4 regions of the Peribacillus sp. Aquil_B1 genome follow, and region 4 is predicted to be linked to each of the others. Evidence: riboswitches for the same ligand, from Rfam matches in the RefSeq annotation. Region 4 holds a riboswitch; each other region holds the start of a gene.

What was found. Region 4 has a riboswitch for S-adenosylmethionine ahead of MPH60_RS18235 (5-methyltetrahydropteroyltriglutamate--homocysteine S-methyltransferase). Riboswitches for the same ligand answer to the same signal wherever they lie in the genome.
Region 1: linked by a shared signal. The riboswitch ahead of MPH60_RS09230 (YezD family protein) and the one ahead of MPH60_RS18235 (5-methyltetrahydropteroyltriglutamate--homocysteine S-methyltransferase) in region 4 are both predicted to bind S-adenosylmethionine.
Region 2: linked by a shared signal. The riboswitch ahead of mtnK (S-methyl-5-thioribose kinase) and the one ahead of MPH60_RS18235 (5-methyltetrahydropteroyltriglutamate--homocysteine S-methyltransferase) in region 4 are both predicted to bind S-adenosylmethionine.
Region 3: linked by a shared signal. The riboswitch ahead of MPH60_RS16790 (methionine biosynthesis PLP-dependent protein) and the one ahead of MPH60_RS18235 (5-methyltetrahydropteroyltriglutamate--homocysteine S-methyltransferase) in region 4 are both predicted to bind S-adenosylmethionine.

The regions. Positions count from the first base shown of each region.
Region 1 is NZ_JAKXEE010000001.1:1,866,444-1,869,858, forward strand. Features, by position in the region: gene MPH60_RS09220 (TetR/AcrR family transcriptional regulator) at 1-588, shown strand; gene ssuE (NADPH-dependent FMN reductase) at 789-1,322, shown strand; SAM riboswitch class I at 1,598-1,706, shown strand; gene MPH60_RS09230 (YezD family protein) at 1,878-2,021, shown strand; gene MPH60_RS09235 (phosphoadenylyl-sulfate reductase) at 2,205-2,909, shown strand; gene sat (sulfate adenylyltransferase) at 2,939-3,415, shown strand, end outside.
Region 2 is NZ_JAKXEE010000001.1:1,575,733-1,579,147, forward strand. Features, by position in the region: gene mtnA (S-methyl-5-thioribose-1-phosphate isomerase) at 1-895, opposite strand, end outside; gene mtnK (S-methyl-5-thioribose kinase) at 910-2,112, opposite strand; SAM riboswitch class I at 2,191-2,344, opposite strand; gene MPH60_RS07950 (carbon-nitrogen family hydrolase) at 2,416-3,198, opposite strand; gene MPH60_RS07955 (pyridoxal phosphate-dependent aminotransferase) at 3,298-3,415, shown strand, end outside.
Region 3 is NZ_JAKXEE010000002.1:621,728-625,142, reverse strand. Features, by position in the region: gene metC (cystathionine beta-lyase) at 1-396, opposite strand, end outside; gene MPH60_RS16790 (methionine biosynthesis PLP-dependent protein) at 393-1,505, opposite strand; SAM riboswitch class I at 1,592-1,705, opposite strand; gene fumC (class II fumarate hydratase) at 2,034-3,415, shown strand, end outside.
Region 4 is NZ_JAKXEE010000003.1:18,603-22,017, reverse strand. Features, by position in the region: gene MPH60_RS18240 (LysR family transcriptional regulator) at 1-410, shown strand, start outside; gene MPH60_RS18235 (5-methyltetrahydropteroyltriglutamate--homocysteine S-methyltransferase) at 466-1,569, opposite strand; SAM riboswitch class I at 1,652-1,753, opposite strand; gene MPH60_RS18230 (hypothetical protein) at 1,910-2,338, shown strand; gene MPH60_RS18225 (glycerol-3-phosphate responsive antiterminator) at 2,509-3,051, shown strand; gene MPH60_RS18220 (MIP/aquaporin family protein) at 3,278-3,415, shown strand, end outside.

The sequences.
Region 1 (3,415 bases), on a different contig from region 4:
TTGAAAAAAGGGCAGCAAACGAAAGAACGAATCATAAGTGTAGCCCGGACTCTTTTTGCCACTAAAGGTTTTGACATGACAAGAACGAATGAAATTGCCTCTGCTTGCAATGTTTCCGAAGCTACTATTTACAAATACTTTGACAGCAAAAAAGATTTACTATTGGCTACCATTACCCCTGATGAGAAAGAGGAATCTGAAGAGGGCACTAGCCATCTATCTACGGATGATCTAGTGGAGAATCATGTTTGTACCATGATAAATAAAATTCTTGATAATAAAGAACAGTTTTCGATACTATTCAGGGAAACACAATTCGATCAAGATATTTCGAAGCAATATGTAGATCAGATCTTTAAGCCGAATGCCAGGCATATTGAAATACAGAAGAGAATAGATAGTGGTGAGATACAATATATCTCTGATATTATCCTATTTAATGTAGGGATCATTTCTTTCACATTGGCATTATCTACACATTATGAGATCCATCAGCAGAAAAAGGAGCCATATTTTACTTCTGAACGAATTAAGAGCATTGCTCAACTTTTGGTATATGGCATTCATGGAAAACAAAAACATACATAATGAAACGGTCATATTGAAGGGCATGAGCATCAAGCCGCAAATATGACCGTTTTATTTTCCTTCAGATCCGATGGAGTAAACTTGTGAATTCTTTAAACCAGAGTGTAAGATTTGACTTATATTTTTCAGACTATTACGATAAAAGCATACTGTACGAAGATTTTATCTGGAAATCATGTAATATTGGAGGGGTATATTAAATGAGTGATATCGTAATTTTATCAGGAAGTCCGGCTATTCCGTCCAGAACGGACATCTCACTAAAACATATTCAATCATTAGTCGAAAACGAAGGATTTACCACAGCTTATTACTCAATTACGGATTTCTCAGCAGATGATTTATTTCAAGGCAAATATAACAGTGAAGATATCTTAAAGCTTTCAGAGAGAATTCAAGCAGCTAGAGGAATCATTATTGGTTCACCGGTTTATAAGGCTTCTTATACAGGTGTATTGAAGGCCTTGATTGATTTGCTGCCAGAAGGTGCTTTTAAGGGCAAGCCAGTACTGCCAATCATGATTGGCGGAAGTAACAGGCATCTATTGGCGATTGACTACGCACTTAAACCATTAATTTCAATTTTAAAAGGCGAGCCGCTGCAGGGCATTTATTTTGTTGATAAAGAAATAGATAAACAGAATTCAGAAAACCCGATTAATGATTTGCATTTAATTGATCGGGTCCAGAGTCAAGTTCAAGAATTTATAGAAGCGATACAGTTAAGAAATTAATGAATTCTCCCTTCTATAAAAAGGGCTGGAATTCGAAAAATTATTATTTTAAATGATGACAGGCGCCAATAATAGGCTTGTTAATGAAAATAGACTCATTTTTTTGGAGTTTTTATCTAAAAAGACGAGTCTATTTTCGTATTTACATGAACATAAAATCATAATTGGAATAGTGTGTATAAAAATAACAGTTCATCCATAATATTAAACCAAGTTATTTTATAAGAAAACTCCATTGACAAGGATTAAATATATGTTAATATTTAAAATAATAAAACTTATCCAGAGCGACGGAGGGAATTGGCCCTTTGAAGTCCAGCAACCTGCATGATCGATGCAAGGTGCTACCTCCAACAAAATGTTGATCATTTTGGAAGATAAGGTAAAGATATTTACCTTGGGATCTTTCCATCATGGAAAGATTTTTGTTTTTTTGGAAAGTTGTAGGCAAACCATAACAATGTAAGGTTGTTTGGAATTATATAAATCTAAGAAATTCATTTAATCAGCGGTGAAAATAAGAAATTCGCGGATTTTCTTAAAGGAGGAACAGGCTTGGATAAAGAGAATCAGCTTGAAGAAATATTTGAACGACTTCAAGAAATGCTTAATTCTATGAAATATGGATCCATTACACTTATTGTCCAGGATGGTAAAATCATTCAAATGGAAAGAAATGAAAAATTAAGAATTAAATAAGGTATCTGCTGACTAGAAAAACTAGAGGCGGGTTTAACTGATATAAAGAGAGTATTGGTTAGATTCGTCTCTTTTTTTCCTAGAGTCAAACAAACTGGAGAAGATTACAACGGGTAGTGATCAATAGTTACTCTAACCTGGTACAGCAAGTTTTTAGAGGGGGCTACAAAGTTGGCTGCATTAATAAACTATGAAAATTTCAACACTGGGGATTTCCCTGTATTTCCCGAAGACAGTGAGACAAAAGGTGCTTTGGAAGTTCTGCAATGGGCGAATGACCATTATGGAAACGAACTGATTTATGCTTGCAGTTTTGGCATTGAAGGCATCGTGCTTACGGATTTATTGGCGAAGGTCAATCCTTCTGCCAAAATAGTTTTCCTTGATACAGATGTTCATTTTGAGGAAACTTATCAATTGATCGAGCAAGTGAAAAAGCGATATCCAAAGCTTTCGATCGAAATGAAGAAACCAGCCTTGACGCTTGAGGAACAAGCAGCTGAATATGGGGATGAATTATGGGTTAGAGATTCCAATAAGTGCTGTAACATCCGTAAAATCATTCCGCTTACCGATGTGCTTTCAACGGCAACAGCATGGCTTTCGGGATTGCGGAGGGAGCAATCCGAAACAAGGGCTTTGACCGAGTATATCAATAAGGATAATAAGTTCAAATCAGTTAAAATATGTCCACTCATACATTGGACATGGAAAGATGTATGGCGTTACGCCCACAAAAACGGACTTCCATATAATATCCTGCATGATAATGGATATCCGAGCATTGGATGTAAAACATGTACTGCACCAGCCTTCAATGCAGATGATTTACGCTCAGGCCGTTGGCAAGGAGCTCAAAAAACGGAATGCGGATTGCATTTATCTTAAATAAATAGAAACCATAGGGGGAAATTAGCATGACAATCAGTTTACCGCACGGAGGAACATTAATCGATCTTTGGGAACCAAATTATGATATTAGTAAAATAACAAAGTCAATCGAAATCGATGAAATTGCTTTAAGTGATCTTGAATTGATAGGCACTGGTGCCTACAGTCCGATTAATGGATTCTTTACAAAAAGTGACTATGAGACAGTGGTCAAGGATATGAGGCTTAGCAGCGGTCATGTATGGAGCATCCCGATTACGCTGCCTTTGACCGAAGAAATTGCAGAAACCCTTACTATAGGTGAAGAAGTAACCTTGACTCATGATGGTGAAACATACGGGGTTCTCTCCGTTTCCGATATTTATACTCCAGATAAGCAATTGGAAGCGACATTAGTTTATCAAACGGATGATGAGAAGCACCCTGGAGTGAAAAATTTATATAACCGCGGTGATGTATATGCCGGCGGGGAAATAAAGTTGATCAAGAGAATAGAGCGTCCG
Region 2 (3,415 bases), on a different contig from region 4:
AGGTGATTTCCGCTTCATTCCGTTCTTCGATCGGGATGGAAGTGCCGGACTCGAGAGTAAGGTCGAATGTGGTTGATGGAGCGGCCACGTAAAAAGGGATACCAAAGTGCTTGGCTAATATGGCCAAGCCCAATGTCCCGATTTTATTGGCTGTATCTCCATTAGCCGCAATTCTGTCGGCACCGACAATGATACCATTTATTCCTTTCTGGTGAATCGTATGGGCAGCCATATTATCAGAAATTAATGTGACATCAATCCCCGCTTGCATCAATTCCCAGGCAGTCAAACGCGCTCCTTGCAGGACAGGCCTGGTTTCACATGCATACACTTTTAGCGGAAAGTCTTTTTCTTTAGCCAGGTGGAAGGGAGCCAAGGCTGTGCCATATCGAGCCGTGGCGATTCCCCCAGCGTTGCAATGCGTTAGAATGGAATCTCCTCTAGTGAATAAGGATAAACCATGTTCCCCGATTTTCCTGCACATTTCTTCATCTTCGGCAAAGATGGCTTTAGCCTCCGATACAAGTGCTTCCTTGGCAGTTGAAATGCTTTGCGCGGCTTGCAGAGTATTTTCCATCCTCCTTAACGCCCAAAAAAGGTTGACAGCAGTTGGCCGTGAAGAGGCGAGTTTTTCAATATGCTTCGCTACATTCTTTTTGAATTCCGCTAATTCAGCGGTTGTTTCCTGTTTTGCACCAAGTGCAACACCAAATGCTGCAGTCAGTCCAATTGCTGGGGCTCCGCGAACTTTTAATGTCAAAATGCTGTCATATACATCATCAACAGAATGAAGTTCAATAAATTCAGTTATGGAAGGAAGGGCTTGTTGATTTAATAATGTAATATGGGTATCAGCCCATTGTACCGAATAAGGTAATGGTGCTAGTGTTGTCATGTGCAGGTCTCCTTTTAAATGGTTGAATAAGATGGCAGTGTACGTTGCTTCAACGCTTCAATGACAGCTGGAACATCCAATTCTCCCCGTTTTTTAATTAAAAAAGCACCAATTTCCAATGTTGCCGTTTTGGCAGCGATCCTTGTTTCTTTATCTTCAATGACATTTAAATCGGCAACATGGGAAAGTCCGATGGTTCGCCGAATCAGTTCACAGCCGGCAAAGCCGAATGCATCTTTTTTGAATTTTGTCAGTAAATAAGGCAGATAACCTTTCACATGGCGAAATGGGCTTTTATTTTGGCCTTCCCATAATTCGGAATAAGTTTCTTCAAAGACCTTCCAAAATTCATTAAGGTGTGTGTAAATCTCTTCCTTTCCAACGCTATTACGTGTGACTGCCTGAAAGAGAAGGTTGGCGGTGTATTGACCCAGGTCAAAACCAACTGGACCATAAAAAGCGAATTCCGGATCGATAACCTTTGTTTCAGTTTCACTTGCAAATATACTTCCAGTATGTAAATCTCCATGAAGCAAGGCTTCCTGCTCGGTTTCAAAGCTTTGTTTCAGCTTAGCGACCTCAAGAATCACTTCTTTATCATTCCATATATTTTTGGCGGCATCAGTCAATTCCACCTCGAAATCTCCCGGGAGTTCCTCAAAAAATGGATCAGTGAAAATAAAGACTTCAGTGATTTTGCAGAGTTCGGGATTCGTGAAATGGCGGGCCACTTCCTTTTTCGCAGAGGGTTCTAAATGATAATCGGATGTATAAAATGCCGTTTTCGCCACATATTCACCAATATGCTGTGAAAGCAATGGATAGGAATCTCCTTCGATCAATCCTGTTCTAACGATTTTCAAGTGCGATAAATCCTCCATGACCGTGATGGCAAGCTGTTCATCAGAATAATAGACTTGCGGTACGAATTCTGGGCAATAACTTCTGAAATGAATCAACGCATTCGCTTCAATGGCAGCTCTTTTCAAAGTCAGCGGCCAGCTCTCACCAAGTACCTTGGCATAAGGGACCGCTTGTTTCATTATAATCCCTTTATTTGTGACTGTATCTGTAATATGAAAAACATAATTTAAGTTTCCATCGCCGATTTCTATACATGTTAAACTTGCATCCGCATTGACCAACCCAAGTTTTTTTGCAAGGGTTATGGCTGTTTCGTTTGTCAATCTCTTAAAATTTGAATGGTTTTGAGTCATTCTTTTCCCCTCCGGATTCAAAATAAGAATAAAAAAGCCTCTTTCATATAGAAAGAGGCAGAAGTTTTGGCTTCGGACCTCTTATCTTCCAGAAAATGAATTCTGGTGGAATTAGCACCGTGCTCTGTGGATTTTATAATCCGGCGGTGAATCCGCCCCATTTCACAATGGTATTACAGTCGGTTGCTGGGCTTCATAGGGCCTTTATCCCTCAGCCTGCTCTTGATAAGAGTAAATGTTTTCTGAAATTTTAATCTTCGGGAAAATAATATCAACTTTTTAAATAGTTTGTCAATGGGTAAATTAATAAAAATCAGGACGGCGATCTTCGAATACAGGTATTTTGTTACGTGCTTCCGTAACTTTATTGAAGTCCAAGGTGCCTGTCAGGAGTTCGTTTCCTTCTCCGGCTTCACTTATGATATTCCCCCAAGGATCAATAATCAAGGAATGACCGGCAAAGATATTATTGACATCAGAGCCTGAACGATTAACGGCTACAACATAGGCTTGGTTCTCGATGGCACGGCTAATCAATAAGGCTCTCCAATGATCGAGTCTTGGCTTTGGCCATTCAGCCGTAACGAATAGAACTTCGGCGCCTTTAGCGGTATGGGCTCGTTGCCATTCAGGGAAACGGATGTCATAACAAATGAAACCAGCACATATTTTTTCATCAAGTGTAAATAAACCATCTTTTTCTCCTGGCTTCAGGAAATGATGTTCATCCATTAACTGAAATAAGTGAAGCTTATCATATTCTTTTATGAGATTTCCCTGTTTATCGATGATTATCATGGTGTTATAGATTCCCTTGCTCGTTTTTTTCGCAATGGAACCGCCTACGATGTGAATCTCGTGTTTCCTTGCCTGTGTTTTAAGAAATTCAATCGTTTTTTCCGCCTCTTGATCAGCAATCTCATTTAACCTGCTTAAGTCGTATCCGGTTGTCCAAAGCTCTGGTAAAATGATGATATCGGGTACTGACCGTGCTGCTTTTTCCAACCATTGTTCCGCAACCTGAAAATTGATATCAGGTTGCCCGAATGCTATATCCATTTGAATACAAGCTATTTTCCACTTCATCGTTTAAAACCCCCACATGTAAAAAATGCTTTACAAGACTATGATAAACATATATCATTTGTGACTAGAATTTCAAGAAATTTCAGAGAAGGTGTATAAATGGTGCAATTCGAAAAATCCGGACAGCTTCAGGACCTGCCCAAGCAGTTTTTTGCCTCACTTGTCGCAAAAGTCAATGCCATCACGGAGCAGGGTCATGATGTCATCAATTTAGGCC
Region 3 (3,415 bases), on a different contig from region 4:
GACGCTTTCAAGGTCCGTCATGTCAACGAAGGTATGCTCAATATTGAAACGGGTCAATACGCTTGTGACCATCCTGAACGTTCCGCCATACACATCTTCGGAAATGACGATATGGTCTCCGGCCGACAATAGCAGGAAGGCTGTTGAAATGGCCGCCATACCTGATGAAAAGGCAAAGCCGTGAGTGCCTTCCTCAAGTTCGGCAATGATATCTTCAAGTGCTTCGCGAGTTGGGTTCCCGCTTCTGCTGTAATCATACTTGCCGAATTGATCGATATTGGATTGATGGAAAGTCGATGCATGCTGAATGGGAACGCTCACACCGCCCGTTGCCGGATCGAATTTATGCTGATTATGAAGTAATTTCGTTTCAAAGCTAAAATCATGACCTGTCATCGTATTGCCTCCCTTTTTACATGTGCGAATGCTTGCTGCAAGTCACCGATCAAATCATCGCTATCCTCGATGCCAACGGAGAAGCGGAGCAGGCGATTACAAACCCCATTTGCCGTTCTGACTTCAAGCGGTATATCGGCATGTGTTTGTGTGGCAGGATAAGTGATGAAGCTTTCAACCCCTCCAAGGCTTTCTGCAAAGGAAATTAATGAGAGCGATTGTAAAAATGGGTTGACCGCCGATTCATCAATGATGCGGAAAGAAATCATGCCGCCTCTGCCGGGATACAATACATCCGTGACACAATCATGTTCCGATAAGTAATCTACAAGTATCTTGGCATTCTTTTCATGACGCTCCATCCGCAATGCCAGGGTTTTCATTCCGCGCATCAACAGCCAAGAATCAAATGGGCTCAAGACAGCTCCAGTGCCATTATGGTGGAAGGCAAGGGCATCACATAATTCAGCGCCGCTGGCAACGATCAGTCCTGCGAGCACATCATTATGACCACCGAGATACTTGGTTGCACTGTGAATCACAATATCCGCTCCAAGCAGGATGGGTTGTTGAATAAGAGGCGTGTAAAAAGTGTTATCAACGATTAACAATAAATTATATCGTTTGGCCAATGCGGCAACGGCACTAATGTCCGTTTGCTGCATAAGGGGGTTAGTGGGAGTTTCGATGAAGATGGCTTTCGTGTGAGGAGTGATGGCTTTTTCGATATCCTCCAAACAACAAGTGTTTACATAGTCACACTGCAACCCCCATTTTTTAAAACCTTGTTCTAACAGACGATATGTACCGCCATAAAGATCTTCGCTGACAATCCAGGCATCCCCGGATTTAAAAAGGGCGAGAATAGTGGAGATGGCGGCCATTCCTGAACTGCAGGCATAGCCTTGGTCCCCTTTTTCCAAATCGGCGATGGATCGCTCCAATAGCTGGCGTGTAGGGTTTCCTGTCCTTGTGTAGTCGAATCCCGTCGATTGGCCAATTCCTTCGTGACGAAAAGCTGTTGAAAAGTATACCGGCGGATTGACTGTTCCTGTCGCCGTTTCGCTGCGATTTCCTAATTGAGCAAGATAAGTTTCAGGTTTGTACATGGTTTTCACTGCTCCTTTGAGTTATATAAAATAAAAAAAAGTCTTCTTTAAGAAGAAGACTTTGATTAAGTAGGGACGAGTCATTCTTCTTATCTTCCAAGTTCACAAACTTGTGGAATTAGCACCTTTTCATTGGTTTGAAACAAATGAAGGTTGCTGAGGTGTCATCGGGCCATTCCCTCTACCTCTCTCGATAAGAGTTTAGATTATTCAATTTCTTTTGAATTTACTATATATACAAAATACTGTCAAGGACATTTTAGGAGTGATGATACTTGGATGTTCATGACCAGGTCAATTGGAGCCTAGCGGTGTCTACACTTTATGTCTCTAAAAAGAATAATCGAATTTTCATATAAACATGAAGGGAACATGGATTTTTCAGAAAAATTGGAAAGGGTCAGCGGGATATTTTTGCTTTAAAATAATAAAGTTTGTACAATGTATGGAGAGAAAGAATAATCCGACATTATTCATTTCATATGCAAAGGGTCTTCAATGAATAGTGCAAACATAGGAGGAGAACACATGGAATACAGAATCGAACGAGATACGATGGGTGAAGTGAAAGTTCCTGCTGATAAATATTGGGGAGCACAAACTGAGAGAAGCCGTAACAATTTCAAAATCGGTAACGAAAAAATGCCGATTGAATTAGTTCGTGCATTTGCATACGTTAAACAAGCTGCGGCAAAGGTGAACTATGATCTAGGTGATCTTTCCGAAGTTAAAAAGAACGCCATCGTCAAGATTTGCGGGGAAATCCTTGAGGGTACGCTTGATGAACATTTCCCGCTTGTAGTTTGGCAAACGGGAAGCGGCACGCAAAGTAATATGAACGTGAATGAAGTGGTCGCCAACAAAGGGAATGAATGGTTAAAAGAAAATGGTGAATCCGAAACCCTTCACCCGAATGATGATGTTAACAAGGCACAAAGCTCAAATGATACTTTCCCGACCGCCATGCATATTGCAGCCTTTATGGAAGTCGCTGAAAAATTGGTTCCTGCCATCAAAGCACTTCGTGATACATTCGATACAAAAGAAAAAGAATTTTGGGATGTCGTGAAAATTGGCCGAACACATCTTCAAGATGCTACACCATTAACATTAGGACAAGAAATTTCCGGTTGGAAAGCGATGCTCGATAAAGATCTAGCGATGATTGAGGAAAGCAGCCAAAAATTATTGAACCTTGCTCTAGGCGGAACGGCTGTAGGAACCGGAATCAATACAAAAAAAGAATTCCCGGGACTTTCTGCCAAACAAATTGCAGCGGATACAGGATATCCTTTTGTCACATCTGATAATAAGTTCCATGCCTTGACTAGCCATAACGAAATCGTCTACGCACACGGTGCTTTGAAAGCATTGGCGGCGGATTTAATGAAAATTGCGAACGATGTCAGATGGCTTGCAAGTGGTCCAAGAAGTGGAATCGGCGAAATAGCCATTCCGGAAAACGAGCCGGGCAGCTCCATCATGCCAGGTAAAGTCAATCCAACACAAAGTGAAGCGCTTACCATGATTGCAACACAAATCGTGGGTAACGATGCTACAATTGGCTTTGCAGCAAGCCAAGGTAACTTTGAATTGAATGTATTCAAACCAGTCATCATCTATAACTTCCTGCAAACGGTCAAATTATTGACTGAAGGCATTCATTCATTCAACGACAATTGTGCGGTGGGCATCACTGCAAATGAAGATAAAATCAAAGAAAATGTAGAGCGTTCCCTTATGTTGGTAACAGCATTGAACCCGCATATCGGTTATGAAAAAGCAGCCAAGATTGCCAAAACGGCATTCAAGGACAACTCTACGTTAAAAGAAGCGGCGTTGAAATTGGAGTTCCTGACCGAAGATGAATTCAAAGCATGGGTCGATCCTGCTAACATGGTTAATAAATA
Region 4 (3,415 bases):
CCATTTTGAACATAGGACAAGTGCCGAATGTTTTTGTTGTACCTGAGGATTGGGACAGTTTCACTTCGAAGGATAGGGTTCATTTAAAGGATATTGAAAATATCCCATTGCTTTTAGTGCATAGGGAAAAAGGACAAGGGATTTATGAAGAAATTATCGAGGAATTTAAAGAGCGGGAAATACAGCCAAATATTTTATGCGAATGCCATGATGTAAATGTTCTGCTCTCACTGGTTTCAGCTGGAGTTGGGGCGAGCATTGTTCCGAAATCAGCTGTTTCACCTCATATTATAAAAGGAGTGAAAGTGTTGGATATTATCGATTCTTCAATTCAATCGAATATAGCTTTGGTTTTTAGACAAGATCGTTATCTTTCAAAAACGGCAAAACATTTTATTGAGCTGTTTTGAAGAAAAGCTAGGCCTGCTTAAAGTGCCTAGCTTTTACGTTACAGTTAAAGATGAATCATTCCCATACTTCTTTCGCTACATCAACAACGAATTTCAGTTTTTCCCATTGCTGTTCTTCGGTCAGCTTGTTGCCGTGATGGGTGGAGGCAAAGCCGCATTGCGGGCTTAAGCATAATTGTTCGAGAGGAACGAAGTCTGATGCCTCCTTGATGCGAGCCCTGACTGCTTCCTTGTCTTCGATTTCTCCATTTTTTGAAGTGACGACGCCCAGTACGACCCGTGCCCCGCCATTTGGAATGAATTCCAATGGTTTGAAATCCCCTGAGCGTTGATCGTCATATTCCAGGAAGAATCCATCGACTTTTTCTTTTGCCAATAAAGTTGGGGCGATACGTGCATAGCTTCCTTCAAACGCCCAAGTTGACTGGTAGTTCCCACGACATAGGTGTGTAGTGACGACAAGGTCTTCTGGTTTTCCTTCCAATGCGCCATTAATTACGCGAAGTGCAAGGTCGATTAACTGTTCCCTCGTATATTTTCCATCTTTGAACTGGAAATCCGGAGCTGAAAGTCTGGCAATATAAACATCATCCAATTGAAGATAACGCACACCTGCTTCATAAAAGGCTTTCAAAGCATGCTGGTACGCCTTGATGATATCATTTGCATAGTCTTCAATATCAGGGTAGACGTCTTCATTATGAATGCCTGCAGCAAATAATTGATTCGGACTGGGAATGGTTTGCTTGGCAACGGCACGTCCGTTCACGATTTTGTTCAATTCAATGAAATCGCGAATGAAGGGATGTTCAGGATTGAATGAAACCTTCCCGGTATTGCGAACGTTATATCTCTCTGTTTCCACACCATCGAACGAGAGACCTTTTTCAGTCACATATCCCTCGATGCCATTTAAATGTTCGAGGAAGTCGAAGTGCCACCATGTTCGTCTGAACTCACCGTCGGTAACGGCCTCTAATCCAACTTCAATTTGTTTTTCGACAATCCGATTGATTTCTTCGGTCTCAACTTCACGAAGACGCTCTGCTGAAATGGTACCTTCCTTATAGTTCTTTCTGGCAATATGTAGACGTTCTGGTCTTAATAAACTTCCAACGTGGTCGGCTCTGAATGGTGCTTTCGTTAATGTGATTGACATGTTGCATTCCTTCTTTCTCTTTAAAAATAAAAAACCTCTTCTTAAAAATAAGAAGAGGTGTTGGCAGCAAAGCTATATACTCTTCTTATCTTCAAGTTTTTACACTTCTGGAATTAGCACAGTACATGAATAGTCTGTTGCTGAGGCATCAAAGGGCCAGTCCCTCCACCTCTCTGGATAAGAGTTGTCTATTAAATTAAGTATGACTATACAGGTAGTTTGTACAAAGGTCAAGCTTTGAAGGTGGAATATTTCGAATATACCGATTGTTAATTCGGGCAGAAATGTTAACTGCATCGGGGAACCCGGCATATGCTTTGAGTGGGGAGGGAATGCGAGGATGAGTATATTCAATCCATTCAAAAATGGCATACCGATAACGGTAACTGAAGCTATGATAGAGAGAATCATAAAAATGAAATCACCTGGTCAGGATATTAAAGTCGAGATTACGCCAAAGCATATTGTGCTTTCCGGAACGATGGAAGTGAAAAAAATGATGTTTAAGAAAAACGTAGCTTTCCGAATTACATTAAAACCGGTTTCTGTTGAAAAAAGAACGATATCATTTGAATTAGTGGAAATGGAACCAATTGACAGGAATTTCATCAACCAAAGGATATTTAACAGACCGCCATTTTTTGAATATGAAAAAAGAGCGATCAAAATGAATGTTAATGCTTGGGACATCGTGAGAAAAATTCCGGTGGGCACAATTAAATCGTATGAACTTGTCGAAGGTGCATTGAAAATGAAACTCTCTTTATGAGTTAAGGGATATTTTACATACAACCTTATCCGCAATATAAAGGGAGTGCCAGGTGTGTTAGTGTTATGGTGAGATTGGTCAAGAAAAAAATGTGATTGATAAATCAAGCTCTTTAAAATATACTAAATAACTTGAAGTTTTGAGTTTTTCTGGGAATGAGGAGGATAATGATGGATCAAAAGATTTTGCCTGCTTCAGCAAGCATGAAGGATTTTGAAAGATTTCTAGAAAGCTCCTATGAAATAGGTGTGTTTCTTGATTTGCATATATCACAATTGAAAAATGTAAGTATGATGGCAAAGCAGCATAATAAGAAAATGATTTATCATGTCGATTTGATTCATGGCATAAGAAGTGATGAGTACGCGACAGAATTCATATGTCAGGAATATAATCCCTATGGACTGATTTCAACTAAATCAAGCGTTATATTGAAGGCAAAGCAAAAGGGAGTCATTGCGATCCAGCGAATCTTTTTAATAGACTCACATGCGCTTGAGAAAAGTTATAAGCTGGTGCAGAAAACCAAGCCGGATTATATCGAAGTATTGCCGGGTGCCATGCCATGGATGATAAAAGAAGTGAAGGAACGATTGCAGACACCCATTTTTGCAGGCGGCCTCATACGTACTTCGGATGAAGTCCTGAACGCTCTTGATGCCGGAGCGTCGTCAATTACCACTTCCAAAACTGAATTATGGGATATCGTCTAATAGAGAAAAATTGAAAAAAATTACAGAAAAATAGATTAATTTTTCACAAAATATTGACAGCGTTTTCATAACCTAGTATATTTTACAGTACAAGTTAATATATGTGACGGAGACTAGGAGATTCACAACAGATCTATTCATAATTTATTTATGAAGATAGTTCTGCTGTGGATCTCCTTTTATTTGTTGGCAAGGTTTAAAAAATTATCAGGGGAGGGGTTTTATCATGACTCCATTTTGGGGAGAAGTGTTAGGCACGATGATATTAGTTGTATTCGGAGCAGGTATTGGGGCTGGTTCATCCTTAAAGGGTTCCTATGCAAAAGATGCCGGCTGGATCGTTGTCACGATTGCGTGGGGATTG